DNA from 4 places in the Pseudoalteromonas sp. Ld20 genome. Region 4 is predicted to be linked to each of the others. Evidence: predicted binding sites of a transcription regulator. Region 4 holds the regulator's gene; each other region holds the start of a gene.
What was found. Region 4 encodes sigma-54, which starts transcription at its own class of promoters, with help from an activator protein. Its sites were predicted from a motif close to GTTGGCACGNNNNTNGNNT; they were not measured.

Region 1 (8,219 bases), on a different contig from region 4:
AACGGCGAACTCGACATCGCTATACTAGCAGATGTGCCTGAACTTAAACTTTATCATACGGTTAATTTATACAAAGAAGATTTTTTAGTGGCAATGTCTGAGCAAAATACATTAGCACAGCGCGATAAAATTGCCTTAGACGAACTACGCTCATGTAGCTTATTAATGCTTAGCGATGGGCACTGCTTTAAAGATCAAGCGCAGCAGTTTTGTTTTGCCGCAGGGGTCGATGTCTCAAATGAATATTTAGGGAACAGCCTTGAGACATTACTTGCGCTAGTAGCTATGGATGATGGTGTAACGTTTGTGCCAAAGCTGGCATGCGTTGAGCGCGCTGGCATTAGTTATTTACCGATATTTCCGCCTCAACAACGTAGCATTGTGCTTGCGAGTCGTAAACATTACCCCCATTTGGCTGGGGTAGATAAATTAGCTCTATGGCTCAGTGAACACCCAAGCCTTGGTCAACAATTGGTTAAGGCTCTACGTTAATACCCATTTTATTCAAACGTGATTATTCTAGTTTTTTGTTATGGTTTTTTATTTTTAGCCTAATTATTAAATACCTTTTTTGTTTGTTTATATAGGTTTTTTGAAACGGCTGGGTGATATTAATGTAAAGTTGTTTTTAAAGGCAGAGTTAAGCTCTGCTTTTTATTTTCATCATATGGAAGTGATTATAATAAAGCGAATATTCATATTTTCTCACCGTTAATCTCACTCCTTCCTCTTTTGAAAAAAACGTCACTTTTGGTAGTCACAGCAGCTTCAAGAGTAAATGCTATAGATTCTTTAATTGCACAATTGTCGCGCAGTCAGGTAAAAAGGTTGAGTCTAATTAGCGCTAAATAATTATTAAAATAGAAGGTTAATAGTGTGAAAAATTTAGTAATGACCATGAGTAGTGTAGTGCTGGCGTGTTTTTTGACATCGGGCTGTGATTTTTTATTTGATAAAGCGCATGGTTATCGCGGGCCTATTGTTGTGACGATTGAAACAGAAGATGGCTCAGTGCCAGAATTCCCTTTTTTGATAAAGTCGGCCTATTCAGAGTCGTGTGGCCACAGTAGTTGTGGTATTGAATTTGGTTATAAATATTTTAAAGCTGCCTATGCTAATGAGCCAGTCACCTTCCCACGCGAGCGTTTGGATTTATTACAGCCCAATGCCTATGCAACAATTCTTTTTAAGGTTACCCATCCTAATTATCACTACAATGTATTTACGCGAGGCTTTGCGCCCACCGATGCCGATGACCCCATCCATAGTACATTTACCGTTAAGCCGTTTGCTGAACAAATGAAAAAAGTAGCTGGCTGGGCCGAGCAGGGCAAAGTGATGATGCAGAACGCGGCACCAGATAGTAATGAGCATTTCAATGGAAAAATGCAGCTTTGGCAAGAGCGCTTTAATTTAGGAAAGACGATTAAAAGGCACATTACGGTGATCAAAACTTTTTACTTACCTCATTTTTCACCAAGTATGCAACAACGGGTGATTGAAAAGTATCAACCGATTTTTAGAGCCTGGTATTACGGTGTACCTGAAACGGATTGTTGGAGTATGGTTAAATGTAGAAAGCAAATTTTAAAACCAAGGAAGGCTGAGTATGAAGGACTATAAGCGTAAAACCGCACTGCAATTTTACTGTGTGCTACTGGCGTGTTTTTTGACATCAGGCTGTGATTTTTTATTTGATAAAGCGCATGGTTATCGTGGGCCTATTGTTGTGACGATTGAAACAGAAGATGGCTCAGTGCCAGAATTCCCTTTTTTGATAGAGTCTGTGTACACAGAGTCATGTGGTCATAGTAGTTGTGGCATAGACTCCGGTTATAGATACTTTAAAACTGCCTATGCTAACGAGCCAGTTACCTTCCCACGGGAGCGTGTGGATTTATTACAACCCAATGCCTATGCAACAATTCTTTTTAAGGTTACTCATCCTAATTATCACTACAATGTATTTACGCGAGGCTTTGGGCCCACCGATGCTGATGACCCGATTCATATCACGTTTACCGTTAAGCCGTTTGCTGAACAAATGAATAAAGTAGCTGGCTGGGCGACTGGCCCTAAACAAGACATGCAAAACTTTACACCTGATAGCAGGGAATATAAAAAAGCAGACATTAGGTATCGCCAAGCGCGCTTTAATTTAGGACAGACGATTAAAAGGCACATTACGGTGATCAAAACTTTTTACTTACCCCATTTTTCAAAACGTATGCAACAACGTGTGATTGAAAAGTATCAACCGATTTTTAGAGCCTGGTATTACGGTGTACCCGAAACAGATTGTTGGAACAAAATGACTTGCCAAGAACATATTTTAAAGCCAAGGGAAGCTGAGTATGAAGGATTATAAGCGTAAAACTGCACTGCAATTTTACTGTATGCTACTGGCGTGTTTTTTGACATCAGGCTGTGATTTTTTATTTGATAAAGTGCATGGTTATCGCGGGCCTATTGTTGTGACGATTGAAACAGAAGATGGCTCAGTGCCAGAATTTCCTTTTTTGATAAAGTCGGCCTATTCAGAGTCGTGTGGCCACAGTAGTTGTGGTATTGAATTTGGTTATAAATATTTTAAAGCTGCCTATGCTAATGAGCCAGTCACCTTCCCACGCGAGCGTTTGGATTTATTACAGCCCAATGCCTATGCATCGATTGAGTTTACGGTTACCCATCCTAATTATCACCAAGGCGGATTTCCGCGAGGCTTTGGGCCCACCGATGCTGATGACCCCATACATATCACGTTTACCGTTAAGCCGTTTGCTGAACAAATGAATAAAGTAGCTGGGTGGGCGACTGGCCCTAAACAAGACATGCAAAACTTTACACCTGAGAGCAGAGAATATAAAAAAGCAGACATTCGGTATCGCCAAGCGCGCTTTAATTTAGGAAATACGATCACAAGGCACATTACGGTGATAAAAACTTTTTACTTACCTCATTTTTCAAAACGTATGCAACAACGGGTTATTGAAAAGTATCAACCTATTTTTAGAGCCTGGTATTACGGCGTACCTGAAACGGATTGTTGGGATATGGTTGACTGTAGAAAGCAAATTTTAAAACCAAGGAAGGCTGAATATGAAGGACTATAAGCGTAAAACTGCACTTTTTTTTGGGGCGGTAATGGTATTTAATTGTGCTGCGCACGATACCAATACCAACCTCGATAATTGACTAAGGCTCTACGTTAATTAACTGTACTACATCATTAATTTGAATGTTGGGTAAAGGTTGCTGATTCACACTGACCGCAACTGCGCTTTGCTGGTATACCTGATTTACTTGTACTGTGTTTAATGTCGTGATCAGGTGTGGCATTTTATTACCCGCAGCGTCTGTTAAATAGTTATGGTGGGCAATACTTAATAACTGGCCTTTTTCTAGGCCGTGCGCTTTCCCTAAATTAATAATTAATTTATCGTTTTCAATATGTAAAATCTTACCTTGTGTTTCAAGGCACGCCATTGCTGCTTGTAAGTCGTAACTCGCTGTTTGGTTTATTTCTTCGATGCTTTTACCATAATCAGAGCCCCAAAATTTTTCGCTAAATACATCAATAATCTCGGTTTTTTCAAAAGGCCAAATAGCTTGGCTACGATAGCTTTTTTGCCATAATCGCTCATAGGTGGTGCCATCAAATAGTGCAAAGTCGACCTTGTATGAACGTTGGTATGTTTCATCTTGCCAAAAGGCATAGTCGCTATTAAGTTTGTCGCTATTTGAAATGTCGACCATTTGGCTTAATAACACGTATTGCGAATTGCTGCGCGTAGCAATTTCTTCTAATAGGGCGTTACTGTAATCGTATTGCTGATTAAAAAACTCACCAACGCGAATAGGAAAATTAAAGTAGGCGGTGGGCTTAGCGTTCATGGCCGACTTATTTAAAGTCTTATAGAGAGATTCGCTGGTGGCTTTGTCAATGTCAAAAATTTGACCCATCATTGCTTGTTCACGATTGACTAATTGGGTTTGAGTGATCGCAACAAATTTATTAAATTGGCTTGCCGGGCAGTGCTCTTGTTGTGGGAAAATATCTAAACGCAACGTAATCGCGAGCTGGTCAGATCTTCGGTCTTCGCTGATCATCTCTATTTTTTGAATTTCACCGTGGCTTTTTATTTTTAACTGATCTTGCATTAGCACGCCGTCAACTAAGGTTTGCATTGACGTAACGCGTGCACCAGAGAACACTAATGCCTGCGTGATCGCATCTTTTATAGCCGCTGACTTAGCGCCGCTAATATCGTTATTTTTAATACTGGCGTGGCCGGTTGATTCGTACCATTGCGCAAATGCATTTACAGAGAAAAAGCTAATGCTTAGCCAGCTAGTGATGATCACTATAATTGATAACACGCGTTTCATTTTCCTAACCCCATACCTACATTTGCTATTATGAATAACAGAGCAAGGACTGTACCAGTTGTTTAATTATAGGCTTTTAAAACAGAATTACACACTAACCTTGGCATTAATTGTGCATTAATCTGACGATTATGACTCTTTAAAAGCGTGAAAATGCCATGCGTACTGTAATTTTGTTTTGTACTTTAGCAAGCCTGAGCTTAGCTGGCTGTAGTAGTATTTTTGATAAACATGTGGAATATAAGTATGTAGAGCCAGATAACTACCCAATATTAAAAGCAATAGGGTATGCCCCCATAAGCGCTCAACAGGGGGAAAACCAGTCACAACGTTCACTCATGGCAATTAAAGCATCTAAGCTTGAAGCTTACCGTGAGCTTGCTGAGCAAGTGTATGGGCAAAAAATTACCGCTGGTACAACAGTGCAAGGCAGTATTGCGCAAAATGATCGGCTACAAAGTCAAGTTCAAGGGGTGATTAAAGGCGCGCAGGTCGTTAAAACATATGCTGTTGGCGACACCTACGCTACAGAGTTGCATCTTGATATGAAGCGGGTACATGATTTATATATTGGTGAAATTAAGCCAAGAGAAGTTAAAAAAGTAACGTATTACTAAGAGTTTGTTATGCAATGCCCGAGGCGCTATATTTTTATTGATATGTGCTAAGTATGACTTTTTTAAACGAAATGACAGGCCACTTTCATTAAAATTTGGATGCAGTAGGGAAGGCTTAATATAATCTTAAGTGTTGGTTACGAAGAAGCTTATGCTTTTAGATTTCTAACTAATTCATTATTACCATGAACAGCACTGCCGCCTTGGTCATAAGTCATAGATGTTGGCGCGCCAATTAATATATCTTTCAATTGTCTAACTGTTAAATTTGCTTGATGAGCAGCATGAGCATTAACGTCGTTTTTTTTCTTACAAAACTCTAGTTGCTTTCGGACATTATGAATAAGTTCAGGGAGTTCAGCTGATTGCTCATCATTAGTCGTCATTAAGGTTTTTAGTTCTTTATCGAGCGTTTGAATTTTACTTAAAAAACTAAGCTTCTGTTGGGCAAGATCTTTTAATCCTTCACCACGGCGAGATGCAATGGCTGTTAATTCATCATCTAAAATACTGGCCAATGAGGTTAAGCAATTTAACTGCATTGTGAGCTTAGAGCATATTAAAGAATTATGATCAGCCATACACATCAAACTCAAATGAAGCTATGCTTTTTGCTAACTTTTCAGTATCAACTTGATATTTACCTTCGCTGATTGCTTTTTTCAGCTCTTCAACTTTTTTACTATCAAAGCCAGATGACTGCTGTGTTTTTTCTTGCAGTGATTTAAGCTGCTGAGCTTGAGGTGTTAAGCTAACAGAGTCAGTTGCAGCTTTAGGAGCCGCCGTTTGCACTGCTGTTTGTGAACTATTATTTTGTAAATCAACTTTTTGCTGTTTAGCATTGGCCAACACATTAGCCTGTTGTTGACCTTTATTTACTTGGCTTACCATGATTTTAACCTATACATTACCCAACTGATGCCTAGTTATCGGCATATATGTTAGTTACTTTAGCATAAATATGGAAATTTAAATATTTACCTGCACAGACTCTACACCGTCAACACGGGCATTTAAAATTTTCCCTGATTTTTTATTCTTAACTTTTATCTGCTCTCCTAAAGTACCATCTTCAAGGGCTAAACCTGAAGCTTTAATTTTTAACCCTCGGATCACAGCAAAAATAGTGACGTTGTCGCCTTTGCAAACCATACATATTTGGTTCATAGAAATAGGAAAACCACTGCGTATATTTCGTTTACTACGACTGCCAATCAGTAACTGTGTGTCTTGGAGATGCTGAACTCTAACAAAATGTTTAGGCTTCATAATTAAACTTAAATGATGATCTTGAATAACTTCGCCTCTGGCGAGGTTTTCACTGGCGACCACTACTGCAGAAAGCTCAACGACACGTACGTGAACATATTGGCTCCAGCTATTCGTATCATCACATTTAACTTGAACTGTGACCTGACGATTAAAGGGCGGTTCTGTTGGAATCGTTAGTATAGGTTGACTTTGACAACTGCGATCAGGGATTCTGCTATCCAAGGTGAGTGCGTTAAGTTGGCGAGTTTCTGGGTGCGAAGGGCCTAACTGATCAGCCACATACGAAACCGCAAGTTCTTGTAATTCTTCCTTGCTGTAAGATTGAGCGTATAGAGGTGATACTAGAAATTGGCTAGCAAGAAAATAAAAAACACTGTATCTTCGGCTTTTTTTTAACAAACTCATAATGTTTCGACTATGCTTATTGTTGAAAACAGGGTATATATATTTAGCGTCAAAGAATAGACGCTCCCGCGATGTTATGTAGCTTTAAAGAAAGAAAGCAATTATTGTTCCGTTATTATTCGCTTTCTTTAGGAGATTGAAATGGCAGGCATTTTAGACTCAGTGAACCAACGTACTCAGTTGGTTGGGCAAAACCGCCTTGAATTATTATTATTCAAGCTAAGAGGGCGGCAGCGCTTTGGTATAAACGTGTTTAAAGTGAGAGAAGTACTACAATGCCCTCCTTTAACCAATATGCCAAAATCAAATGCGTATATTCGAGGTGTTGCACATATACGTGGGCAGACAATTTCTGTTATTGATTTATCTATGGCCGTTGGTGGCCCTGCAATCGAAAATATAAAAGATAGTTTTATCATCATTGCTGAATATAACCGCTCCGTTCAAGGGTTTTTAGTGGGTGGTGTTGAACGTATTGTTAATATGAATTGGGAAAAAATAATGCCGCCGCCATCTGGGGCTGGTCGATATTCATATTTAACGGCAGTGACCGAAATTGAAAATGAGTTGGTTGAAATTCTTGATGTAGAAAAAATCTTGAATGAAATCTGCCCTGTAAATACAGAAGTTAGCGCCGAAATCGCTAGTGATGGTGAAATTCAAAAAGACTTAGGTGAGCGTATCGTCTTTATTGCTGATGACTCAGCCGTTGCGCGTAACCAAGTAAAACGTGCTCTGGAACCCTTAGGTGTTCAAACTGAACTCGCTAAAAATGGTAAAGAGGCATTAATTCGTCTTCGTGAAATTGCAGAACTTGATTGCAAACATGATATTACTGAACGTGTTGGTTTGTTGATTTCAGATGTAGAAATGCCTGAAATGGACGGCTATACTCTTACCGCTGAAATTAAAGCTGATCCAAAACTTGCGCCGTTACATGTTATTTTACATACATCGCTTAGTGGTGTGTTTAATCAAGCAATGATTGAAAAAGTCGGTGCTGATGACTTTATTGCAAAATTTAACCCAGATGAATTGGCAACAGCAGTAAAAAAATGGGTTCATTGTGACTAATTCTGATAGGTGGTGTTACTTTGGAAAATAAGCATTTAGAGCAAGGCGAGTATAATCAATTTCGTTCTTTTTTAGAGCAACAATGCGGCATTGTGTTAGGCGATAATAAGCTTTATTTAGTTAAAAGCAGACTTGCGCCTTTAATGGTGCGCTTTAAAGTTGAATCGCTTTCGCAATTGGTTAGTAAAACACTCAGCCCACATGAGCGTCAGTTACGCGCTGCAGTTGTTGATGCAATGACAACAAATGAAACACTTTGGTTCAGGGATCAATATCCTTTTGAGTTATTGCAATCTAAATTGTTTCCTGAGCATAAAGAGTTACGTAGGCCATTAAAAATATGGTCTGCGGCGAGCTCTTCTGGGCAGGAGCCTTACTCAATTGCAATGTCGGTTGCTGAATTTCAGGCTAAGCAGCCTGGTGTATTAAAAATGGGTGCTCAGATAATTGGCACTGATATTT
Region 2 (8,219 bases), on a different contig from region 4:
TGACTTTTCAAAGTGGCAACTATGGTCTCCTTGGGAAGCCGTGGACCCGAGCATTATTTTTGATGTTTCAAACCCTAGTTCAGGTGTGGGTGCCCATCAATTTTGGCAGAGTAACTGGGGGTTCGGTGAAATGACAATCACCAACATTACACCATCAACAATTCATTTAAATATTTTATTTAATGAAGAGCATATTGCCACGGGGACTATTAATTTTACACGCAAAGCCAATGATAATTTAATCTCTTGCACTTTACTTGGCGAAGTAACAACACCTATATTAGGTGGATACTTAGCGTTAATAAGTCAGTATATTCTTACTAATACCGTTGAACTTGGGCTCAACAATTTAAAAACTGTCGTGCAACTACAGACGATACAAGACATTGAGGTCAAGAATGACAATACAAGCAGCACAGGCGAAAATTAACTTAGCTCATATAATTGAGTCAAAGCTTGGTTGCCCAATACGTAAGGCAAGCACGGTTCGCGTTTCACAAAAAAGTGAGGATAGCTACGGACCGCAGGGACGTCCCCCTTTGGCTTATCACGTAAATAGTGAAGATCCAATACTCACTCGCGCCCAACATCGTCAACAGCTATTACTGGTAAATCAACAGCAAAATATCGAAGCAATTATGGCTATGGCAATGAGCTTTTGCCCTGATGTAACCTGTAAAGGGCAGCCGGACAGCGACTGGGTTGAGCGCTTTATCGCACTCTGTGAAGATACATCGAACGAATCAATGCAAAAACTATGGGCCAAAATTTTAGCCGGTGAAACGGTATCTCCGGGCACTTTTTCAATTAAAAGCCTACAAACGCTAAAGCAAATGACACAACGAGAAGCCGATGCGTTACAAAAATGTACTGCGATCTGCGGTTTTAATGAAAAAGATAATAGCCATTTAATTCTACTTGGTTTTTATAAAAAGCCGTCGTTATTTGATTTACTTCGTAAAGGTAACAAAGTATCACTCAACCTTGGTAGAGCGGGTATTAGCTTTCCTGACATTCTGACTTTAATGGATATCGGCCTAGTTTATCGAAAAGAAATTGAATCCCCGGCACTCAAAGCAGGGCATGAAATGAACTTAGCGTTTTTAACGCAACGAGTAATCCTTAAATCTAAAAGCAACGATCTCGTTCTTAGCTATTACAAGTTTACACAAACTGGAGATGAGTTAAGAAAATTAATAAATATGCCTATTAATAAGGGCTACAAAAATTTGTTAAATACTGCGCTTGATGAGGAGTTTGATGTAACGTGGCATTCGAAAAAATAATGCCACGTTAAAATTTTAATCCCTAATGAGATTAAAAATGAATTTGAATACCTGCAAATGGACCTGAGGCGTCGATATTAGTATATACGTTATCAATATCATCAAGCTCAATGACCATTGAGCGATAGCCCGCTTTAATATCCATATCAACCGCTAAGTTATCAAGTAGCGCCCATGCAATACCAGCTTGGTAATCTTGCACTTTACTGTCATCGATTGCTAATAAGCTACCCTCGAAGAAAACACTAAGCCCCGTTAACGGTAAGCCTACTTCAGCACGACCGTAAACCAATGGTACAAAACCTGAGAAATCTATTTTTTCAGTGACTTGTACATCATTTGCATTCGAACTATCAGTACCGCTTACTGTAATTTCACCATCAAACTGCTTCGCGTTTATACCTAAATCGATAGATACTAAGTCATTATCAAAAATTTCGTAGTAAAGAATATAGTCGATGTGCGATAAGTCACTCATCGTACTTGCGACTGTATTATTTCTATATGTTGTGCCATTAAATTCAAATGCTGTATCGAGCGTAGTAGAACCATTTAGCTCTAGCTCTGTATACTTTAATTTAATATTTGGCACTAATGGCACAGGATGCTCAAGCGCTGCGTAGTAACTAACAAAAGTTTCATCTTCAAAATTAAAGTTTTGTGCTGTATTACCTTTGTCAGCAAAACTACCTGAATTATCAGATTGCCAGCCATCAACACCAACGTATAAACCCAATATGGTATCTGCGTGGGCAACAGGTGCTAAGAAAGCCATCGAAAGGGCGGCAGCTAAACAGTACTTTTTCATGTTTTATCCTTGCGCTAAAAGTTCGCTAAGTTCGATAAGAGCCGCGTTGGCTCTAGATATGTAATTTGCCATCACTAATGAATGGTTTGCAACAAAACCAAAACCATTACCATTTAGAATAACCGGACTCCAAACAGTTTCTTGGGTTGCCTCAAGCTCGCGAATAATTTGCTGCAAGCTAACACGTGCATTTTTTTTCTCAAGTACATCAGCAAAGTCGTATTCTACCGCTTGCAAAAAATGTAATAAAGCCCAAGTTGCGCCTCGTGACTCATAAAAAACATCATCAATTTCCCACCACGATGTTTTAACCTGACTTTGTAACGGAGCATACGTTGCTTGATGTGCCTCTTTATCTCCGGCTAAATCTGTATTTAAACGCTCTTGCCCAACACTTGCACTTAAACGTTGGCTTAAACTACCTAAACGTTTTTCAGCTTCTTTTAACCAGCCTCTTAAGTTATCAGCGCGAGAATAAAACTGGCTTTCACGCGCATTTTGATCTGCAATTTGTGAACGGTAGACCAATAAAAAGTCGATCCCTTTTTGGTATTCGCTTTCTGCGCTTGGCCATGCCCACGCTTCAGAGCTAATATTAAATTGTGGTTGCGCTTTTTTTAATGCTTCATGCTCTGTTGATTGTGACTGCGAACGACTAAAATCTTTACGCATTGAGAGCGCTAAATCGCGGCTCATTTCTAATGCACCATACTCCCACGCTGGCATATTATCCATAAGCACACTCGGCGGCATCATATCATTCGATAAATACCCACCTGACTTATTTAATAATGTACTTGTAACTTCAATTAATGACGTTGTGGTTGTATAACCTGTAACAAACTTTTCACCACGTTGTTGTGCTTGCTGCTTTGCGTGTGTAATTATGTCAATACGGGCTGGTTCAACGCTCCAATAAACTGCCGTCGCATAAAATAAAATAAACACGAGTATCAGCGCACTGATAATTTTCCCTTTGTGTTGTGACATTTAACCTCCTAATGATGCATATGGTGTTGTTTAGACTGCTCAGCTTGTTCTGCTTGGCTCTCTAACGAAACCACTTTTGCCTGAGTGAAAACACGGTTACCGTCGCTAAAATATAGCGTGAGTTTAAGTTCTTGCCCTACTTTTAATGGCTCTTTTGGTTCAAATACCATTAAATGATAACCGCCCGGTTTAAAGTCGATTTGTGAATGGGCTTTAATTTTTAATGAATCTACTTTATTCATTTTCATCATGCCATTAACGTGTTGGTGCTCATGAACTTCTACGCGGCCTAAATTTTCAATACTCGCCTTGGTGAGTGTTACTGCGTTATCGCCCTGATTAACCAAGTTCAAATAACCGACACTCGATTTACTCGCAGGTAGAAAAACCCTTACTTGTGCGTTATTTACAACAATATGACTGTCAGTATCGTGATGGTGTTCTGCATGTGCAATAACAGGTGAGGTGTATAGGCTAATCCCTAAAAGAGCACTAGAGAGTGCTGTAAGTAATGGCTTAAGAGTCATTTCAATCCTTGTTACGATAATCATTTTATTGACTAAATTTAGCATAATTGTGAAAAAATAGTCAGTAAAATTAGTATTTAGGTGGTTGTTAGGCCACCTTTTTATTATCAGAAACAAGCCAACATAAAAATGCAATGAGTAGTAACGGCCAAGCAATCATTAATGAACCAAATAATAACGCAATGAGCAATCCTAAAGAGACTGCAATACCAGCACCTAACAGCCCCACACCAACCAATGCGATACATACAATAACTGCTAGCACGGCTAAAAGTGCGCCTACGAGCTCAATACCTATCCAGCTGAGATCGGTGAACCATAGCGGTAATTGCCATGAATCAAACTGCATAATCTCAAATGGACTTGATGTCATAAGTAACAAAATTAATAGACAAACTGCAACAATCTTCATGGCACTCTCCTAATATACTTTACTTTCTAAGCAACAATGGGCAATTAAATAACCTGCACCTATGACTAATGGAAACTGAATAAGCATTAAGATAGTAACCAATCGAGTAACCCACACAGGTAGATCTAATCGTCGTGCTAACCCACTACACACTCCTGATATTTTTTTATTTAATGGGTCTTTATACCAACGTTTTTGACTATTATAAGTATTCATAACAACACTCCTAAGCTGACTTTTTAACTTTAATTTTTAACGCTGCAAGCTCTTGCTCTAGTGCATCATTTTTAACTAAAGCATCAATTTGATCGGCTGTTGTATTTTGATTAGCCGAATCAGTGATTTCATAAGCCTCAACCTGCGCTTCAATCGCATCAACACGACGCTCAATAACATCAAAGCGTGAAAGTGCATGCGCTACTTTTTCACTGTTTAATTGATGATTTACACGCACTCTGGCATTAACCACGTTATGTACTTGCAGCAAGCTTCTTTGCTTTGCTTTAGCCGCGCCAAGCTTTTCTTGCAAACGCTGAGCGTCATCTTGCAATTTTTCTAGCGAGTCAGTCAGTTTAACTAACTCAGGCTCAATTGCCGCTAAATCAGACACTACTCGCTGCTTTTCTTTGAGAGCCGCAGCCGCCAAATCATCACGGCCTTTACTTACCGCGATTTCCGCTTTTTCCTGCCATTGTGTAATACTGTTTTGTTTTTCTGTCTGCTGACGTCTCAATACTTTTTCTTCACACAAAATTGCCGCAGCAGTTGCTCGGCACTCACCAAGCGCTTGCTGCATTTCTTGAATAAGCAAGTTTAAGAGCTTTTGCGGATCTTCTGCTTTATCTAGCGCAGCTACTATATTTGATTGAATCAGATCACTTACACGATTAACTAAGCCCATGACTTTCTCCTGTTGATTATGGGTGATTACCACTTAATGATTCCAAGACTTGTGCCATGTTATTTAAATAAAATAAAAACCAAACTATATCAAAAACTTAAACAAAAAAAGAACAGTTTAAAATGACTTTAAGCTGAATGTAAAATGGTTAAAAAAACTAAAATAGTTGCTTTTTAACCATAATTTAGGATCAAAAAAAGCCACTAAAAAGTGGCTTTTATAATCTACTAATTACGGTATTAAATTAGTGATTTACTGCGGCACAAAACTTAACGCCTTATCCATCACTGATAAATCAGCTTGTTTTCCGTGGCCATTTTCCGATAAATGACGTCGAAAGCCACGGGCACCAGGCTGGCCCTGAAAAATACCCAACATATGGCGCGCAATATGCCAAAAGTTGGCCCCTTGCTGCATCTCAGATTCAATATAATCATACATTGAACGCACTACATCATGGCGTGATTGAGTGAAATTACCGTCACCGTAAATCTTTTCATCAACTTCGCTGAGTATAAATGGGTTACTATATGCTTCTCTGCCAATCATAATACCATCAACATGAGCAAGGTGTGCTTGACTGTCAGCAATCGTTTTAACACCACCATTTAAACTTAAATGTAATTGCGGGTAGTCTTTTTTTAGCTGATAAACACGTGGGTAATCAAGTGGCGGTACTTCACGGTTTTCTTTAGGGCTTAAGCCTTTTAACCACGCTTTTCGTGCGTGAATAATAAAATCATCACAACCAACATTATGACTGGCCTCAATTAAAGCACATAAGAATTCATACGAATCTTGCTCATCAATACCTATACGGGTTTTAACTGTAACAGGGATATTAGCCTGCTCTTTCATTGCAGCTACGCAATCAGCAACAAGTTGCGGTTCACCCATTAAACATGCACCAAAACGACCATTTTGAACACGATCTGACGGACAACCCACATTAAGATTAATCTCGTCATAGCCACGCTCTGCGGCTAATTTTGCACACTGAGCAAGTGCTTTAGGATCTGACCCGCCCAACTGTAAAGCAACCGGTCCTTCATGCTCATTGAAATGCAGATAATCACCACGGCCAAATAAAATAGCACCAGTAGTTATCATTTCAGTATACAACACTGTGTGCTTTGTCATTTTACGATGAAAAGTACGGCAATGACGATCAGTCCAATCAAGCATAGGAGCAACGGATAGCTTTTTAGAAATCAAAGGTTTACCTATAAAAATAAAATTAGAAATTAGTGTAAACACTAAGGGAAATAACTGGTAATTTTTGAGGATTATACAAGAATTAAAAAGGTAAATAAAATTAATTTATAACCTACGATTAGACAGATAGTTGTTTTAATCTCGCAATGATCAAATTAAAATACTGCAAATGCAGTTACCTCTGATAGTTTGAAACAAAATCAATAAACAATCGTATCTTGAGAGGTAATTGTTTTTTCGCTGGATAGAGTAAATGAACTGGTCGTGGGTTAGGTTCTTCTCCAATTAATATTCTAATCAAGGTGGAATTATCTAGGTTCTCTTTAAGCAGTGAAGATGGTTGAAGAATTATTCCTTTACCTCGGCAGGCTGCAACTCTTAAGCAATTACCACTATTACTCACAAATTTACTATCTTCAATCCGTAATGATTCTATTTGAAATTCTCTTTTCAACCTAGAGTGTGTTTGCCAAGGTTTAAATCCCAAAAATAGATGTGCTTCAAGATTATTAATGTTATTTGGTATACCAAAATCTTTTAAATATGCAGGAGAAGCACAAAATATGAGTTGTTGCTCATCGACTTTTTTAGAGATATAAGATGCATCCTTTAACTCACCGACCCTAAAGATCATATCAAAATCATCCAACAGTACATCAGACAATGAATCCGAAAGCTCTAAATCAATATGAATATCAGGATACTTATCCATAAAATCACTAATGAGATAAGTTAGCTGGTATGTGCCATACGTCACAGGAGCATTTATTTTTATGCGACCTTGAGGCTCCCCTGAAAAATATTCCATCTCATGCATCAGTTGTTGATATTGTGCAGATAACTTTGCCGCTTTACTCAAATACAACTCACCTGCCTCTGTTAGTTTTTGACCTCGTGTACTCCTACTCAAAAGCTTTACATTCACCTCTTTTTCTAAAAAATTAATGTATTTACTTACCATCGTTGGTGATAACTCAAATTCATTAGCAACTTTAGAAAAACTCTTTTCCCGACATACCGCGATAAAAATATTAATTGCTTTTATTCTATCCACTATGAACCCTCAGTTAAAGCTGTTAACACCTAATTACTGTTAATCATTCCATGCTAGCAAGATAGACTAGCCACGTAAACTAGTAGGAGTAAGAATGAACACATACTTAATAAGCTTTTTTATTTTATCTTTGATAACGGTTTTAAGCCCAGGTCCAGCGGTATTATTTACAATTCACAACACGCTGAATTATAAGTTAACTAAAACGTTTTTGGGTATTTTCGGGGTCGCTACTGGAATTTTTTTTGTGGCTGCATTTGCAACGTTGATCCTTATTTTTGCAGCAAATACATTAAACTTTGCTCTTCTGGTAACTAGCGTTACTGGCTCACTGTATTTTTTCTATCTATCATTTAACAGTTTGCAAACGAGCGTACCAAAAGAGCATAAAAAAGACGTACAACTTAATTCATTTAAGCATGGAATACTGATCAGCTTATTGAACCCTAAAGCGCTTGCCTTTTGTATTTTTATATTTCCTTTATACCTAGATACTAAAACAATTAGCTTTCACAAACCTGCTCTCTTATCACTAATATTCTCATTCAATGTGATTATTGTGCACAGCATATATACATACGTTTTTACACGTATAGCAAAATCAATTGACCTTAAAAAGCTCACTTATATCTTTAATAAAATATCAGCTGCCCTATTTTTTACATTCGGTGTTTTGTTAATAAAACAAACTATCGAAAACACATCTAATTTATTCACTTAAGAAAACAGAGGTAACTATGATCGACTTATATTACTGGACTACACCTAATGGTCACAAAGCTACAATGGTGCTTGAAGAGCTGCAATTAGCATATAACATTCACCCGATAAATATTAGTGAAGGAGAGCAATTTTCAGAAAAATTTTCAAGTATCAGTCCAAACCAAAGGATCCCTGCAATCGTTGATAACTCGCCAAATGATTGTGATAAAAGTATAAATATTTTTGAGTCCGGTGCAATTTTACAATATTTAGCTGAGAAAACAGGTCACTTAATAGGAAATACAACTGAAGATAAATACAAAG
Region 3 (8,219 bases), on a different contig from region 4:
TGATTAAAATAGGTAAGCCGGTTGCCATTGCTTGTTCGCACAAAGTCATAATACGAGGCTCAGGTCTAAATCCACCAGTGAGTAAAATAGCACCAATTTTAGTGCCGTTCATGGCTGATAAACACGCTGCAACTAATACGTCAGAGCGATCGCCGGGCGTAACTAATAACGCACCTGGCGTAAAGTGGTTGAGAATATTTGACACAGTACGCGCGCAAAAAGTGACACGGCGTAAACGTCGGTGCGCCATATCGCCTTCGTTGATTATTTCAGCTTTTAAATAAGCACATAAATCTTTTACACGAGGAGCGACTAACTCAAAGTCCCACGGTATAGAACCCAATAACATAAATGGGTGTTTTCTAAATATGGGCAGTGAGGCAAGTCTATTGAGTTCATTTTCAAGTTGTTCGGGGTTATGTGTATCCACTAAATCAGCGCGAGCTCGGCCTTCTTCGTCTAAAGGGGCGTTTACTTTATTAAAAATACAGCCCAGTACGCGGGCATGATCAACACCGCCATAGTTGCCTGCAGCAATTTCTAATCGGTCTTCAATTTGATCATTAGTATCGTTGCCTGGTGTAAGCACAAATACGATATCTGCACCTAAAGTTTGGGCAATCTCGCGATTTACTCGCCCTGCATAAGGTTGGCGGCGGGTGGGCACCATACCTTCAATAATAGCGACTTCATCGCTGTTTATCGCATTTTCAAAGCGCTCTACAATCTCTTCAAGTAAGTCATCACCTTTACCATCACCAATCATTTGCTCTGCATACGCAAGCGCAAATGGAGTAGGTGGTGTGATAGGCGAACCTTGAGTAACAATTTGGGTTGACTTTTCTGGGCCAGTTTCACCAGAACGAGGCTGTGCAATGGGTTTAAAAAAGTTAACTTTGACTGCCTTTTGCTCAAGAGCACGAACCAAACCAACAGAGACAGAGGTCAATCCAACGCCTGTTGAAATGGGCACTAACATAATTCGACGAGCCATAATTAGTGCTCCTGCGCAATGGTTGCAGCATCAAGGGCAATAACCCACTCTTCATTCGTAGGCATTACGACCGCTTTGACATTTGCTGCTGTAGAGCTAATAATCCCTTGCTTTGAAAAACGCGCTGCAAGGTTTGCTGTATTGTCACAGTCTAGGCCCAAAAATGAGAGCTGCGCGATTACTTTTGCGCGAATTATATCTGAGTTTTCACCAATGCCACCTGTAAAAATCAAAGCATCTAGGCGTTGTAATGGCACCATAAAAGCTGCAATTTGTTTTGCTAATCGATAACAAAACATGTCGAGTGCGAGAATTGCTTTTTCGTTACCTGCTACAGCAGCTTCTTCGATTGTTCGGCAATCGTTGGAGAGTTCACTAATACCCAGTAAGCCACTTTGCTTATTGAGTAAATCATCGATTTGCTGTGCGCTGTAATCAAGCTGTGTGGTTAAAAAGTTAAATAGGCCAGGGTCAATATCACCACTGCGAGTTCCCATCATTAAGCCTTCGAGTGGGGTAAGTCCCATACTCGTATCGACGCTTTTACCGTTTTTAATTGCGCACACCGAGCAACCATTACCTAAATGTGCACTAATAAAGTTACTATGTTCAATCGATTGATTTAATAATTTAGCTGTTTGTTCAGCAACATAAAAATGGCTTGTACCGTGAAAGCCATAACGCCTAACGCCATAATCTGTATAAAGTTTGTAGGGCAAGGCATAAAGATAAGCTGTTTTTTCCATCGTTTGGTGAAAGGCAGTATCAAAAACGGCAATTTGTGGTAAGCCTTTAAATGATGCCTGAGCCGATGAAATACCTAATAAATTTGCGTGGCCATGTAAAGGAGCAAGTGTTGCCGCTTGGGTAATGCCCTTTATTACATCATCATCAATTAAAACTGATTGGGTAAAATGTTCCCCACCATGAACAACACGATGACCCACAGCAATTAAGTGATCAGCTAAATGATGATCGTTGATCAGCGCAACCAGCGTATCAATTGCAGCGCCGTGAGCTTGGTTTGCCTCAAGTTCAATTTGTTTTTTTACACCTTGATATTTGTACTTAATTAAGGGGGTTGAAGATCCTAAACGCTCGGCAAGACCTGAAATAATTTCTTCAGAGGTTAAAGCATCTAAAATTGCGAATTTTAAACTTGAACTGCCACAGTTAAGAACAAGAACATGGCGAGGTAGAGCTGGTTGAGAAGGCATAACAAGATCCCATTTTTGACAATATCAGTAAGTGAGCATTAAGAGTAAGAATGTAAATTAAAGCAAAGTAGTAATCGGCCGATATATTGCTATGCTTAAGTAAATACTGGCTTGCATTAAAAACGGTTTGTTTAGCTGGTTAAAAAGTAAGTTATTTTCGCTAAAGGCTATTTTTAATGCTAAGTAAATATAAAGTCTAATTGACTTAATGCATGAATATTTTACCTCATTTATTGTTTTAACGTTAGTGATAAGCATGATCAAAAACAAGTTTTAAGGTAAAAAGGTGGAATGGATTTTACACAGGAATGTTACCGCGAGTGTGGTACACTCAAACAGTAAATATTTTTTGATAAACCAGCGATACCTAGGAGCCATGATGCAAAAGAGTGTGATGTCACAAGTTCAAACTGGTCGTGAATATGCAAAAAAATGGCCTCTTCGCAGAGAGCTGGCGCCGCTATTTATCGAATTTAAAGTAATAAAAGCTACCGATCTTGCGATTACGGTAATGCCAATTATCGCTATGCTTACGTTGTTTATGCAGTTGAATTATTTAGGCAGTGATTTTTTGCCTCAAGCAATTGCAATGGCATTATTTTTTCTGTCTTTACCTTTTCAAGGCCTGCTATGGCTAGGAAAACGGGCTCAAACTCAACTTGAACCCGCGATGATGCATTGGTATAAAGAACTACATGGGAAAATGGTAGCAAATGGCTACCAAGGCCAGGTCAATAGCAAAAATCCAAAATACGCTGATTTGGCGCGTTTGCTCAACGATATGTTTGAAAAAATGGATCGTGCCTTTACGAAAGAGAATCTGTAAGGCGCTTAAATTGGCTTACATAAAACGATAAGGTGACAATTTGCTCGCCTTGTTGTTCTAGCTCCAGCCAATGCTCTGGTCTAAATTTCCATGCGAAAGGCGTCATTGTAATTAGATTTTTTACATCTTTAAACGGCAAAGCAATTTGTTGATCTAGTAAACGTTGCTCGACGAGTTCAAACCCTTCAGGTATGTCAATTGGCGTATGTGCATTTACTTCACGGTAAATCTTGTTTTTTAATTCTTTTAAGTGCCAAGGACCTGGACTTGCAACAATAAGTGCTGCTCCTGGTTTTGCTAAACGCGCTAATTCAGTATCAAATAAAGGCGCAAAAATACTGACTAGCACATCAGCCGAATCATCAGCGAAGGGCGCTTGGCTAATTGATGCAACGCTAAAATTACAGTGTTTATAACGTTTGGCCGCGTATTTGATGGCTGATTTTGAAATATCTACACCATACACTTCAATATTACAGGCGTTAGCAATTGCTTGGGTATAAAAACCCTCTCCGCAGCCTAAATCTATGACTGTTTTTGGAACAAGGGTATGGACGTGGTCTGCAATAGTTGATTGTAAAAACTGATAATGCTGCGTGTTTAAAAAATCGCGTCTTGCTTGCACCATATCTAGGTTATCGCCAGGTTGCTTTGAGTTTTTTTGTTGAACGGGTAGTAGGTTTACATAACCTTCTTTGGCGAAATCAAAACTGTGGTTGTTAGTGCATTTAAGCGTGTTTGCGTTCAACTCAAGGGCGTGTTGGCACAGCGGGCATTGATAATTGAGACTCATGAGTCTAAATAATCCTTATCATAAAAAGTTTTTACCCACTGGGGGCGATAGGTGATCAGTAACGTAATAGCCATGCCATTTAGCATCGCTTCAGGAAACCAAATTATGGCACATAAATACAGGTAGTTTTCAGTTAATTCAAACCAGTTATAGCTGAGCGTGAAATAGTAAAAAAGACTAATAGAGAGTATTTTTAAGCACGCGATAATTGCTGCACAGATAAACGCACAGACAAATACGTAGACGAAAAAATGCCGAGGTAGAAGGCTATAACATAGAATAAAAAAAGCATAGCTCAATAATATTGGTAAATAGGCACTGAGTAATAAATGTATGGGTAATTGAGTAACAGTGATTTGCTTAAAAGCCACTAATAGCAAAGTAGCAAGCGAAGCACTCAGTATAGCTTGGCGCCAGCCCAAGATAAGCGTGATAGCAGTGACACCGAGTATATGTAATTCAAGGCCCGGTAATATGCCTGCTTTAATACGCCACAGTAATGCCATTACGACTGTACAAGCAAATAAACCAGTTTGACGCGCAGGTGTTGTCATCAATGCGGTATATTGCGTTTTATTGACGCTGAGTAAAAAAAGGCAGCCAACAATAAACCACGCAATAGATTGCAATTCGAGGCTTATTATTGGCATTATTTTTAGTTCAGTCATTTAGTTATGTGCTAGCTAAACGTTGACCAAATAGGTGCGTGATCTGAGGGCTTTTCAATGCCTCGTAATTCGTAATCAATACCAGCATCGATACAGCGCGCAGCTAAATCCGAGGTTGCTAAAACAACATCAATTCTCAATCCTCGGTTATCATCAAACCCTTTTGAACGGTAATCAAACCATGAATATTGCTCAACAGTGTCAGGATGAAGTTCACGGAACGTGTCTTTGAAGCCCCAATCAAGTAACGTTGCAAGCCATTGACGCTCTTCTGGCTGGAAGGAACATTTGCCTGTTTTTAGCCAACGTTTACGATTTGGCTCGCCAATTCCAATATCTAACTCGGTTGGAGAAATATTGATATCACCCATAACAATGACGTCTTCATCACTGTTGTGGTTTGTATCAAGGTGGGTCATTAAGTCTTGATAAAATTGGCGTTTGTACGGAAATTTAGTTTCATGTGCAATGTTGTCGCCTTGTGGAAAGTAGCCATTCATAACGGTTAAGTCACGGCCATTTTCTTGGCTAACGGTGACGCTAATCATCCGTTTTTGCGATTCATCAGTGTCAGTTGCAAACCCTTTAAATACAGATTTAGGCTCTGCTTTACACAACATAGCAACCCCGTAATGGGCTTTTTGACCATGAAAATAAACGTGGTAACCCATTTTTTGCACGTCTTCTAACGGAAAGGCTTCATCATGAACTTTAATTTCCTGCAAACCAATAATGTCAGGTTGATGTTTATCAATAATTGCTTGTAATTGGTGTAGGCGAGCGCGCAGCCCGTTAATGTTAAATGAAATAACTTTCATAAGATGGCCCTAAATAATTATCTTTTTTTAGATGAGGGCTAAATTCTATCATCAAATAGCGGATGGCACATGCGGTTATTAATAAAAATGAACTGCTGTTTTGTTGAACAAATGATGACCAAGCATTAAGCGTTGTTAATACCATATTAAATAAAAAATTAAATATATAATCCAGTTGATTTGTATGTTTGTGTATATATAATGCGCGCAAACCACCCGTTCATTATTTATTCATTTTAAAGGTACATCATGAAAAAACAACTTTTAGCATTGTTCGTAGCAACTGTTTCTTTCTCACATTCAGTCAGCGCGGCGCAGTATGTTTCAGCGGATCATAAAATTGAGTCTAAGTTATGCTCTATTAGTGCTAATGAAGGTTTTTCTGCAGCCAGAAAAGTGGCAGCGCAACATGGTGTAAACCTATCTCGTTTTTCAAAAAGCATTTTGTGCAATGGTGACGATATTCGTAACATTGCAAAAAAAATCAATGATAATGCTCAACAAGCGAGAGTGATCGAGGTGTTTGCTAAAAATACACAGCAAGAAACTCAGTTATGCATTACAGCTTTAAAGCAAGGACTTGCACCCGTTAAAGAAAAAATTGGTAACTTAAATTCACTAAAATGTAATGGTGAAGTAGTAACAGATTTTGTGAAGCGTTATCAAAACGCCGCAATTTAAGTATTTGCAATGCATGCAATTTTTACATGCTTGTATGAAATGGTTGCAGTGAGGCAGGTTGGTGAATGACCTGCGTTTCATTAATTTATTGATTTTTAAGGTTTTTAAAGTTGGCATTTAACTTGTTTGTATTTGATTGAAATTAATCAATTACAAGGAAATTTCTTATGAAAAAGTTAACTTTAGCATCTACTATTTTAGCTGCTCTGAGCTTATCAGCATGTTCGACATCTTCAATGCCAAAAATCGACAGTAATTTTGGTAGTTTAGATAATGACGATGATGGCTACATCTCAAAAGTAGAGGCTGATGATGACAATATTTGGGAACATTTCTCAAACATTGATACAAATATGGACGAGCAGATCAGCCGTAAAGAATTTAATAGTTATATGCAACTCAATACCGGTAAAGTTGCCAGCGATACAGAGGTTGCTGACTCTGCTTTTAAAGCCGACATTGCCAAATTTGATCCGATTGAAAACGATTTTAGTTCTTTAGATAATGACCGTAATGGTTTTATCTCTATCAGTGAAGCAAACGATGATGACATAGCAAAACACTTCGGTTATATGGATACAAACCAAGACAAACGTATAAGTCAGCAAGAGTTTATAGGTTATATTCAAACTTATGGTAGCGATGTTGCTGAAGATGAAGCACTTGAAATGATCAAAAATAGTTAATTTATTTACGCTTATTAAATCATACCAATGCCAATAGCTTCGTTATTGGCATTTTTTATGTATTTTTAACGATTGTTTTTCCTAGTTTCAGTTAGATCTGTCATAATAATGCGTTACATAAGCTTATTAGATAAAGGGTAGGTATGGCGGGTCGGCGAATTAGTGATGAGCAACTTGTTGAGATCATTGAAGCGGCGATATTTGTTGCTGGAAAACCCCTCACTAAACGGCATATAAAAGACACGGTGTTAATTGATTTAAATATTTCAATGGCACGGATCACTCACGCTGTAGAACAAATACAGCTGCATTATCAAACACGCGGAATTCGTTTGGTAGAAGTTGGGAGTGGTTTTCGATTTCAAGCGTGTGCGAGTCTAGGTCCGTGGTTAAGTAACCTGTGGCAAGAGCGTGCACCAAAATACTCTCGAGCATTATTAGAAACCCTTTCACTTATTGCATATCGACAACCGATCACTCGGGGCGAGATTGAGCAAGTACGAGGTGTGACTGTTGGCTCGGGAATTATTAAAAATCTGCTCGAGCGTGAGTGGATTAAAGTCGTTGGGCATAAAGAAGTACCGGGGCGGCCCGCTTTATATGCAACAACTAAACAATTTTTAGATTATTTTTCGTTAGCGGGTTTAGATAGCTTACCTCCGTTGCCTAAGCAGCAACAAAGCAAAATCGACCAGCTATTGAGTGATCCTTCTGTGAGAGAACTATCCGAATGAGTATACAAGGTGAAAAGTTACAAAAAGTATTGGCAAGAGCAGGTGTTGGCTCTCGTCGTGAAATGGAAAAATACATTGATGCAAATCGCGTGAGTGTAAATGGCAAAGTGGCAAAGTTAGGCGATCGCGTAGAAGAAACCGATTTGATCCGTGTTGACGGCCACACTGTTAAAATTGAAGAAAAAGCAGAACGAATTTGCCGTGTTATTATGTATAACAAGCCTGAGGGCGAATTGTGTACACGTAAAGATCCAGAAGGACGCAGAACAGTATTTGATCGTCTCCCACGTGTTGATGGCGAACGTTGGATTGCTGTGGGCCGCTTAGATATAAACACGGCGGGTTTAATGTTATTCACCAACGACGGTGAATTAGCGAATCGCCTAATGCACCCAAGTTATGAAGTTGAGCGTGAATATTCGGCACGTGTATTTGGTGAGGTAACAGCTGAAACAGTAAAAAACCTAACCAGAGGTGTTGAACTTGAAGATGGTATGGCTAAATTCCTTAATATAAAACCGCTGGGCGGTGAAGGTATTAACCGTTGGTTTAATGTTACGTTAACTGAAGGGCGTAACCGTGAAGTGCGTCGTTTATGGCAATCACAAGATGTCGAAGTATCTCGTCTTATTCGTATTCGTTACGGCAAGCTAGAGCTCGATAAACGCTTACCACAAGGTGGTTGGGCTGAATTAGATTTAGAAACAGTCAATTACTTACGTAAAACGGTAAAACTGGGCCGTGAAACGCAGACTAAATTGTCAGTTATGCCAGAAAAGCGTAAAGATAAGCGCGCCAAAAT
Region 4 (8,219 bases):
TTATTTTGCCTTTTGGAACACTGAAACTCATATTTTTATATATGCTTCTGTTGCCCCGTGAAAAGCTCACATCCTTGATTTCTACTATTGGTTGCGACAAGTCGCTCTCCATTACTATTTTCCTAGTTTTGCTATTTTAAGGGTTTTTCCACCAAGATGGAAAAAACAAATCGTAAAATTTTGTAATATTTAATGTAAAAGTAACCTCGCTTACATATTCACCTCTAAATACCTCCTTACTACGTTACTTTTAAAGGCAAATCTAACAAGTTGACCTGATTCTTTTATTTATACTTTCAGGTTGGCTTTTGTTACTATTTGCAGCCATCTCATTTTGAATAATTGGCGTAATATAATGGTGACTTCATTTGTCATTTTAATTCTTGGTTTTGCAGCTCTGGTTTGGAGTGCTGATCGCTTTGTTTACGGTGCTGCTGCATTAGCTAAAAACTTAGGGATCCCTACTTTAATTATCGGTTTAACGGTTGTTGCAATGGGCTCATCCGCACCTGAAATGATGGTGTCAGCCTCTGCTGCACTCGCGGGTAAAACTGACACTGCAGTGGGTAATGCTGTAGGGTCAAATATCACCAATATTCTTTTAGTACTTGGTATTACAGCATTATTCAGACCTTTATCTGTTTCTTCAACGACTTTAAAACGTGAAATGCCCCTTGTGTTGTTAGTATCAATTGCCGCTTGGTACATTTTTTCTGATAACTATTTTTCATTTTTTGAAGGTATTGCGCTAGTTATTGGCTTTGTTGTTTTTATTGCCGGTCTTATCCTTGTATCTATTCGAGCAAAAAACGAAGCAGATGACCCGTTTGTAAGCGAAGCATGTGAAGATGTGCCAGACAATGTAACAACTAAGTCGGCGCTTTTTTGGTTAGTCATTGGCATGATATTACTGCCAGTAAGTTCGCATTTTTTAGTTGGTTCAGCCGTTGACATAGCACAGTACTTTGGTTTGAGTGACTTAGTTATCGGTCTAACAATTATTGCCATTGGTACAAGCTTGCCAGAACTTGCAGCATGTATTGCTGGTGTCCTTAAAAAAGAAGATGACTTAGCTTTAGGTAATATCGTTGGTTCAAACTTATTTAACATATTAGCCGTATTGCCACTGGCTGGTATTATAAACCCATCGATCATTGACCCTTCGGCAGCAAACCGCGATGCATTAATAATGATTGGTGCAACCATCGCATTAATTGCCATGTCCTTGAGTTTTAGAGGGTCACGACGTATTACTCGAGTAGAAGGTGGCATATTACTGGTCTCATTTTTAGTATACCAAGGTTATATTTTCAGCCAAGTTGCTTAATACACCTCATAAAATGGATAACACAATGACGCAGTTAAATTTTATTGAACAAGGTAAACGAGTCCTTGAAATAGAACGTCAAGCCCTTGCTGATATTGCTCAATACCTTGATCATAATTTTAATCAAGCCTGCCAACTAATGTATCAATGCAGCGGTCGGATTATTGTCGTAGGCATGGGTAAATCTGGCCATATTGGTAATAAAATAGCGGCAACGTTAGCCAGCACAGGCACCCCTGCTTTTTTTGTGCATCCAGGAGAGGCAAGCCACGGCGATTTAGGTATGATCACACGTGATGACGTGGTTATTCTTATCTCTAATTCAGGTGAAACCAGTGAAGTATTAAACATTATCCCGGTCATAAAGCGCCTTGGTGCAAAAATGATCGCAATGACCGGTAATCCTGACTCATCAATGGCTACATGGGCTGATGTTCACGTATGCGTTAAAGTAAGCCAAGAAGCATGCCCGCTTGGCCTTGCCCCAACAGCAAGCACAACAGCCACGCTAGCTATGGGGGATGCAATGGCAGTTGCCCTACTTGAAACGCGAGGCTTTACTGCTGACGACTTTGCACTATCACACCCTGGTGGAAGTTTAGGTAAACGTTTATTGCTGTGCTTAAAAGATATTATGCATACTGGCAATACAACGCCTATCATCAAAGACACGCAATGTATTAAAGACGCGTTAATTGAAATGTCGGCTAAAGGCTTGGGCATGACCGCCATAGTTGATGATTCGGGTCAACTTGCTGGCTTGTTCACAGATGGTGATTTGCGCCGAATTTTAGAGCAACGAATTGATATTCACAGCACTTTAATTAGTCACGTAATGACCCGTTCTTGCACAACCGCTACAGCCGATATGCTAGCAGCCGAGGCGCTTAATATCATGGAGAATAAACGCATTAATGGCTTAATTGTCATTGATGAAAATCACCACCCTATTGGCGCACTTAACATGCAGGATTTGCTAAAAGCAGGAGTTTTATAATGCAATTTGCAGACTTATACCAACCACTTTCAGACGATGCGCAAACCCGCGCCAAAAAAGTTAAATTACTTATTTGTGATATTGACGGGGTATTCTCTGATGGCCGTATTTATCTTGGTAACCAAGGTGAAGAACTAAAAGCCTTCAATACTAAAGACGGTTTTGGTATCAAAGCGCTTATCAATAGTGGTTTTGAAGTAGCCGTGATCACAGGCCGTCATTCACAGATAGTTCAGCAACGAATGACTAGCCTAACTGTACCGCATATCTACCAAGGCCAAGAAAACAAGTTGCACGCTTATCAAGAGCTAAAAGATAAACTCCAGTTAAGTGACGAACAAATTGCCTATATCGGCGATGACGGCCCTGATTTACCGGTCATGGAACTGGTTGGCTTTGCAGTTGCTGTAAATGACGCACACCCGCTAATTAAGCGACTATCACATTACACAACAATGCTACCCGGTGGCTTTGGTGCAGTACGCGAGCTTACCGACCTATTAATGCTAGTTAATGGAAAACCATTGACCAGTGAAGGGACTAGCTCATGAATAGTGCGCGTTTAATATTAAGCGTATTATTTATAGGTTTTATGGCGTGGTTGTGGCTCCCGTACTTTAGCCAAACAACGACCACGGTAAAAAATCAAGAAGATGTGATAGCAAAACCTGATTATACCGCGGTCGAATTAAAGCAAACCGCATTTGATGAGCAAGGTAAAATTAGCCACAAAGTAACCGCAGCAAAAATGGAACTTTATCAGCAGTTAGGATTTACTTACTTTGAAAAGCCTATTTTTACTTTATATAATCAACAGCAAACGTGGCAAATCAATGCGCAAGAAGCCACATTATATGAAAATAACCAGTTGATTTTAGAAGGCAATGTTGTTGCTAAAAATCTCACAAACAACGCAATGATTAAGCATATTAATGCCGATAATATCTTGGTTGATATTGAACAACAAACCATGAGTTCAGAACAGCCTGTTGAATTAATCGGACCAAATTTAAAGACCACCGGACGCGGCCTTAGAGCCGACTTAAAAGCCGAAGTGGTAGAACTTATTAACCATACGCGAACCATATATTATGACCAATAAATTTGCTCACTTACTTGTAATACCTAGCTTGTTCATTGCCCTTTCAAGCTTTGCTGAAGGTACTCTTCCACTTGCAGACCAAGTATCGATAAGCGCTGATAAACAGCTTGCACAGCTGAAAAAAAATGTCGGTATTTTTGAAAAAAACGTAGAGATAATCCATGGTAATCGTCGTATCACAGCTGATCACCTAGAAGTGCACAAACGTGAAGATTTAGGTGATAATAAGCAGCTGCTTGTTGCCACTGGAAGCCCTGCATACTTTGAAGAAAAACAAACAGATGGCACAATTATGAGCGCCAGCGCCAATGAGGTTCGTTACGATGTTGATAAACGCTATTTAACTTTAATCGGTAACGCCCAAGTCACTCAAGCAGGTCAAAAGATTAATGCCAAAAGTATTACATACGACATGGACCAACAATTAATTAGCGCTGAAAAAGATGAAAATTCAGACGAACGAGTGCATACAATATTAGTCCCAGTAAACACTAAAAAAGATAACGAAAAAGGTCAGCCATGAGCACATTAAAAGCTGAGTTTTTAGCAAAAAGTTATAAAGGCCGCCAAGTCGTAAAAAATGTAGGCTTAGAAGTCAGCGCTGGTAGCATTGTTGGCTTACTTGGCCCTAATGGCGCAGGCAAAACCACCACTTTTTACATGATTGTAGGATTAGTGCCAAGCGACAAAGGTAAAATAAGCATAGATGATAACGACATCACCTTATTACCAATGCACAGCCGTGCACGTTTAGGGATTGGCTATTTACCGCAAGAATCTTCGATATTTCGCAAACTGACCGTTTACCAAAACCTGATGGCGATACTCGAAACCCGTAAAGAGCTAAATAAACAAGCTCGTGAAGAAGCGCTTGATGGCTTACTTGATGAATTTAGCATTCAGCACATCCGCGATAGTCAAGGTATGGCATTATCTGGTGGTGAACGCCGTCGCGTTGAAATTGCTCGCGCTTTAGCCGCAAACCCTAAATTTATTCTGTTAGATGAGCCTTTTGCTGGCGTTGATCCTATTTCGGTGTTAGATATAAAGAAGATTATTGAACATCTTAAAAACCGTGGGATAGGCGTACTTATTACCGACCACAATGTACGAGAAACCCTTGATGTTTGTGAAAAAGCCTACATAGTTTCTCATGGGGAGTTAATTGCATCAGGCACTCCTGAGCATGTACTTGCCGACCAAACAGTCCGCGACGTTTATTTGGGTGAGCAATTTAGGCTATAAAGCCACGCCCGGCTAAGGTTCTGCTAGACTTAATTATGACAACAATAAAAGGATTGTTAGAGATACATGAGGCAATCACTCCAGCTGCGCATGGGCCAGCAACTTACAATGACACCACAGCTACAACAAGCTATTCGTTTGTTACAGTTGAGCACATTAGATCTTCAACAAGAGATCCAAGAAGCACTAGATAGCAATCCATTACTTGAGGTCGATGAAAATGACTTTGGTGATGAATCAGGTGGTAAGAACGAACAAAAACAAGATACTGATGATCAAACTGTCAGTGCCTCAGCTGATGACACGCCAAGTGAATACGAACAAGAAAGCAGTGAAGCGCTAGCAAAAGATACCGTAAGCGACGAAATGGCGATGGATGTTACATGGGATGAATACATGAGCGCCGCACCAAGCTCTTCATCAGGGCCAATGCCTGAAGATGAATCTATTTATCAAGGCGCTTCATCTGAAACCCTCCACGATCACCTTATGTGGCAACTACAGCTGACTCATTTTAGTCCGACTGACGAAGCTATCGCGATAGCCATTGTCGAAGCGGTTGATGACTCAGGTATTCTTACACTAAGCTGTGAAGACATTGCTGAAAGCCTAAACAAAGGTAATAACGAAGAAGAAATTGAACTTGATGAAGTTCAAGCGGTATTAAAGCGTATTCAGTTATTTGATCCGGTCGGTATTGCTGCACGCAGCCTACCTGAATGTTTATGTATTCAGCTAAATCAATTTGATCCTGCAACGCCTTGGATTGCCGAAACAAAAATGATTTTAACTGATCATATCGATTTATTAGCTAGTCGCGACTATCGTACTTTGATGAAAAAGACTAAGCTAAAGGAAGATGAACTAAAAGAAGTAATGACACTCATCCACAGCCTTAATCCAAAGCCTGCGGATACCATAGTTCGAGAAGAGTCAGAGTACGTTATTCCCGACGTGTCAGTGAAAAAAATTAAAGGCCGCTGGGTGGTAGAGCTCAACCCAGATAGCATGCCAAAAATTAGAGTTAACAGCCAATATGCGGCGATGTCGCGCTCAGTAAAATCGAGCACTGACAGCCAATTTATTCGCTCTCATTTACAAGAAGCTAAATGGTTTATAAAAAGCCTAGAAAGTCGTAATGACACATTACTCAAAGTAACTAACTGCATTGTTAAACAGCAGCAAGGTTTTTTTGAGCATGGCCCCGAGGCTATGCGACCTATGGTATTAAACGATGTTGCTGAAATGGTTGAAATGCATGAATCAACAATCTCCCGGGTAACAACCCAGAAGTACATGCATACACCACGTGGTATTTTTGAGTTAAAGTATTTTTTCTCAAGCCATGTCAGTACCGAAAATGGCGGAGAATGCTCATCGACAGCAATTCGTGCACTCATAAAAAAATTGATTGCAGCAGAAAACTCAGCTAAACCATTGAGTGATAGTAAAATTGCAGATATATTGGCAGAGCAAGGTATCAAAGTAGCTAGACGAACAATAGCAAAGTACCGTGAATCGCTAGCTATTCCACCGTCAAATCAACGTAAAAGCTTGATTTAAGGCGTAAAACCACAAGAAGGAAAATGCTTATGCAACTAAATTTAACTGGTCGTCACGTAGAAATTACTGATTCATTAAGAGACTATGTAAACAATAAGTTTGCGAAGCTTGAGAGGCATTTTGATCACATCAACAATGTCCATGTTATTCTTGACGTAGAAAAGCTCAACCAAAAAGCAGAAGCAACATTACATGTCAGTGGCGCAGAGCTATTTGCCTCAACGCAGCACCAGGACATGTATGCCGCGATTGACGGGCTCATCGATAAACTCGACCGTCAAGTTATCAAACACAAAGAGAAGCACGCTCGACACTAACACTATGAAACTAAGTTCACTTACTTGTCAGGACTGCAGTAAAGCTGCGGTCCTTTTTAATAGCAAAAAACGTATCCTCGAATTTATCAGCCAATTGGCTCATGAACGGCTTCCTCACTTATCACAACAAGACATATTGAGTGCTCTATTAAATAGAGAAAAATTAGGTAGTACAGGTATTGGCCGTGGTATCGCGATCCCGCATGGTCGCATGAGTGGCGCACAAGAACCACTCGCTTTAATTTTAGTAAGCGAACAACCAATCAATTTTGATGCCATTGATAATCGCCCCGTCGATATTTTTGTTGCACTCATCGTACCTGACGGTGACAGTGAACTTCATTTAAAGACGTTGGCTACAATTGCTGATAAACTCAACGACAAAGAGTTTTGTAAACAAATACGTAGCGCAAAAACAGACCAAGATCTATATCAAGTAATTGTTGAACAGTCGTAGTTAAAAGAAGGAGAGTTTACATGGAATTAATTATCATCAGTGGGCGCTCAGGGTCAGGTAAATCTGTCGCTTTGCGTGTATTAGAAGACCTTGGCTATTATTGTGTTGATAATATCCCTGTAAACTTATTACCGTCGTTAGTGCGTAGTGTATCTGATAACTACGATAAGATTGCCGTCAGTATTGATGTGCGTAACTTACCCAAAGAACAGCAAGAGTTTAATGATATTCTTGAGTATCTTCCGGGGTTTGCAAACCCAACTCTATTTTATCTAGACAGTGACGACCAAACGCTCATTAAGCGCTTTTCTGAAACACGCCGTTTACACCCACTTTCTTTAGATTCACTGCCACTTGATTTAGCCATTAAACAAGAAAAAGTGCTATTAGATGTACTCATTACCCGCGCCGACTTTATTCTTGATACAACCGATTTAAGTGTCCACCAGCTGGCTGAATCAATTCGCGAAAAAATCTTAGGCAAAAAAGATAAAAAACTGATCATTACATTTGAGTCATTTGGTTTTAAGCATGGCATTCCTAAGGGAGCTGATTATGTATTTGATGCGCGCTTTTTACCAAACCCACACTGGGAACCTGAATTAAAGCCACTAACAGGGCTTGATCAACCGGTAAAAGATTATTTAGCGAGTCACAGCATAGTGCAAAAATTCACATGGCAAATTCAAACTTTTATGCAAACATGGTTACCACACCTTGAACGCAATAATCGTAGCTACTTAACAATTGCAATCGGCTGTACCGGTGGACAACATCGTTCAGTGTATTTAGCACAAACCATTGGCGAAAGCTTTGCAATGAGCCATAGTAATGTGAAGATTCGCCATCGCGAACAAGAATAAACGAAGAGAAACCAATGCGTTTAGAAGATACATTTTTAATAGAAAATAAGCTTGGTTTACACGCCCGTGCAGCCAGTGTATTAGCGCAACTAGCCGTGCAGTTCGATGCCAGTATTACGCTTCATCAAGATAACAAAGAAGCCGCTGGAGATAGCGTATTAGGCTTAATGTTACTTGAAAGTAGCCAAGGAAAAGAAGTAAAAGTAGTGTGCGAAGGCCCCGATGCAGAACCCGCACTAGCGGCAATAGGACAACTTATTGCACAGAAATTTAACGAGCAAGAATAGCTCGTAGTATCGCTTTACAAATTGCGATAAACTGAATAAGCATGTTGGTTATAACAATCAG

Region 1: the regulator sigma-54 is predicted to act here: its motif matches at 4,489-4,507, upstream of ACJJVX_RS09195 (LPP20 family lipoprotein).
Region 2: the regulator sigma-54 is predicted to act here: its motif matches at 4,965-4,983, upstream of ACJJVX_RS06575 (PspA/IM30 family protein).
Region 3: the regulator sigma-54 is predicted to act here: its motif matches at 6,107-6,125, upstream of ACJJVX_RS14405 (EF-hand domain-containing protein).

What each region holds. Positions count from the first base shown of each region.
Region 1 is NZ_JBISHB010000033.1:132,506-140,724, forward strand. It holds gene ACJJVX_RS09170 (LysR substrate-binding domain-containing protein) at 1-492, shown strand, start outside; gene ACJJVX_RS09175 (hypothetical protein) at 877-1,623, shown strand; gene ACJJVX_RS09180 (hypothetical protein) at 1,610-2,368, shown strand; gene ACJJVX_RS09185 (hypothetical protein) at 2,355-3,113, shown strand; gene ACJJVX_RS09190 (flagellar assembly protein FlgT) at 3,196-4,389, opposite strand; gene ACJJVX_RS09195 (LPP20 family lipoprotein) at 4,548-5,006, shown strand; gene flgN (flagellar export chaperone FlgN) at 5,156-5,587, opposite strand; gene flgM (flagellar biosynthesis anti-sigma factor FlgM) at 5,580-5,897, opposite strand; gene flgA (flagellar basal body P-ring formation chaperone FlgA) at 5,976-6,683, opposite strand; gene ACJJVX_RS09215 (chemotaxis protein) at 6,825-7,757, shown strand; gene ACJJVX_RS09220 (protein-glutamate O-methyltransferase CheR) at 7,778-8,219, shown strand, end outside.
Region 2 is NZ_JBISHB010000030.1:177,143-185,361, reverse strand. It holds gene ACJJVX_RS06610 (SRPBCC family protein) at 1-430, shown strand, start outside; gene ACJJVX_RS06605 (TIGR03899 family protein) at 399-1,286, shown strand; gene ACJJVX_RS06600 (TIGR04219 family outer membrane beta-barrel protein) at 1,318-2,094, opposite strand; gene ACJJVX_RS06595 (DUF2333 family protein) at 2,098-3,084, opposite strand; gene ACJJVX_RS06590 (copper chaperone PCu(A)C) at 3,093-3,611, opposite strand; gene ACJJVX_RS06585 (hypothetical protein) at 3,700-4,023, opposite strand; gene ACJJVX_RS06580 (PspC domain-containing protein) at 4,033-4,239, opposite strand; gene ACJJVX_RS06575 (PspA/IM30 family protein) at 4,250-4,924, opposite strand; gene dusA (tRNA dihydrouridine(20/20a) synthase DusA) at 5,177-6,139, opposite strand; gene ACJJVX_RS06565 (LysR family transcriptional regulator) at 6,315-7,193, opposite strand; gene ACJJVX_RS06560 (LysE family translocator) at 7,288-7,914, shown strand; gene ACJJVX_RS06555 (glutathione binding-like protein) at 7,931-8,219, shown strand, end outside.
Region 3 is NZ_JBISHB010000038.1:156,991-165,209, reverse strand. It holds gene pta (phosphate acetyltransferase) at 1-994, opposite strand, end outside; gene ACJJVX_RS14435 (acetate kinase) at 997-2,211, opposite strand; gene yfbV (terminus macrodomain insulation protein YfbV) at 2,591-3,037, shown strand; gene rlmA (23S rRNA (guanine(745)-N(1))-methyltransferase) at 3,018-3,830, opposite strand; gene ACJJVX_RS14420 (energy-coupling factor ABC transporter permease) at 3,827-4,474, opposite strand; gene xthA (exodeoxyribonuclease III) at 4,510-5,316, opposite strand; gene ACJJVX_RS14410 (hypothetical protein) at 5,566-5,997, shown strand; gene ACJJVX_RS14405 (EF-hand domain-containing protein) at 6,165-6,683, shown strand; gene scpB (SMC-Scp complex subunit ScpB) at 6,827-7,417, shown strand; gene rluB (23S rRNA pseudouridine(2605) synthase RluB) at 7,414-8,219, shown strand, end outside.
Region 4 is NZ_JBISHB010000043.1:369,614-377,832, forward strand. It holds gene mlaF (phospholipid ABC transporter ATP-binding protein MlaF) at 1-112, opposite strand, end outside; gene ACJJVX_RS18800 (calcium/sodium antiporter) at 356-1,327, shown strand; gene ACJJVX_RS18805 (KpsF/GutQ family sugar-phosphate isomerase) at 1,353-2,324, shown strand; gene kdsC (3-deoxy-manno-octulosonate-8-phosphatase KdsC) at 2,324-2,875, shown strand; gene lptC (LPS export ABC transporter periplasmic protein LptC) at 2,872-3,426, shown strand; gene lptA (lipopolysaccharide transport periplasmic protein LptA) at 3,416-3,949, shown strand; gene lptB (LPS export ABC transporter ATP-binding protein) at 3,946-4,671, shown strand; gene ACJJVX_RS18830 (RNA polymerase factor sigma-54) at 4,738-6,234, shown strand; gene hpf (ribosome hibernation promoting factor) at 6,264-6,551, shown strand; gene ACJJVX_RS18840 (PTS sugar transporter subunit IIA) at 6,556-7,008, shown strand; gene rapZ (RNase adapter RapZ) at 7,029-7,871, shown strand; gene ACJJVX_RS18850 (HPr family phosphocarrier protein) at 7,886-8,158, shown strand.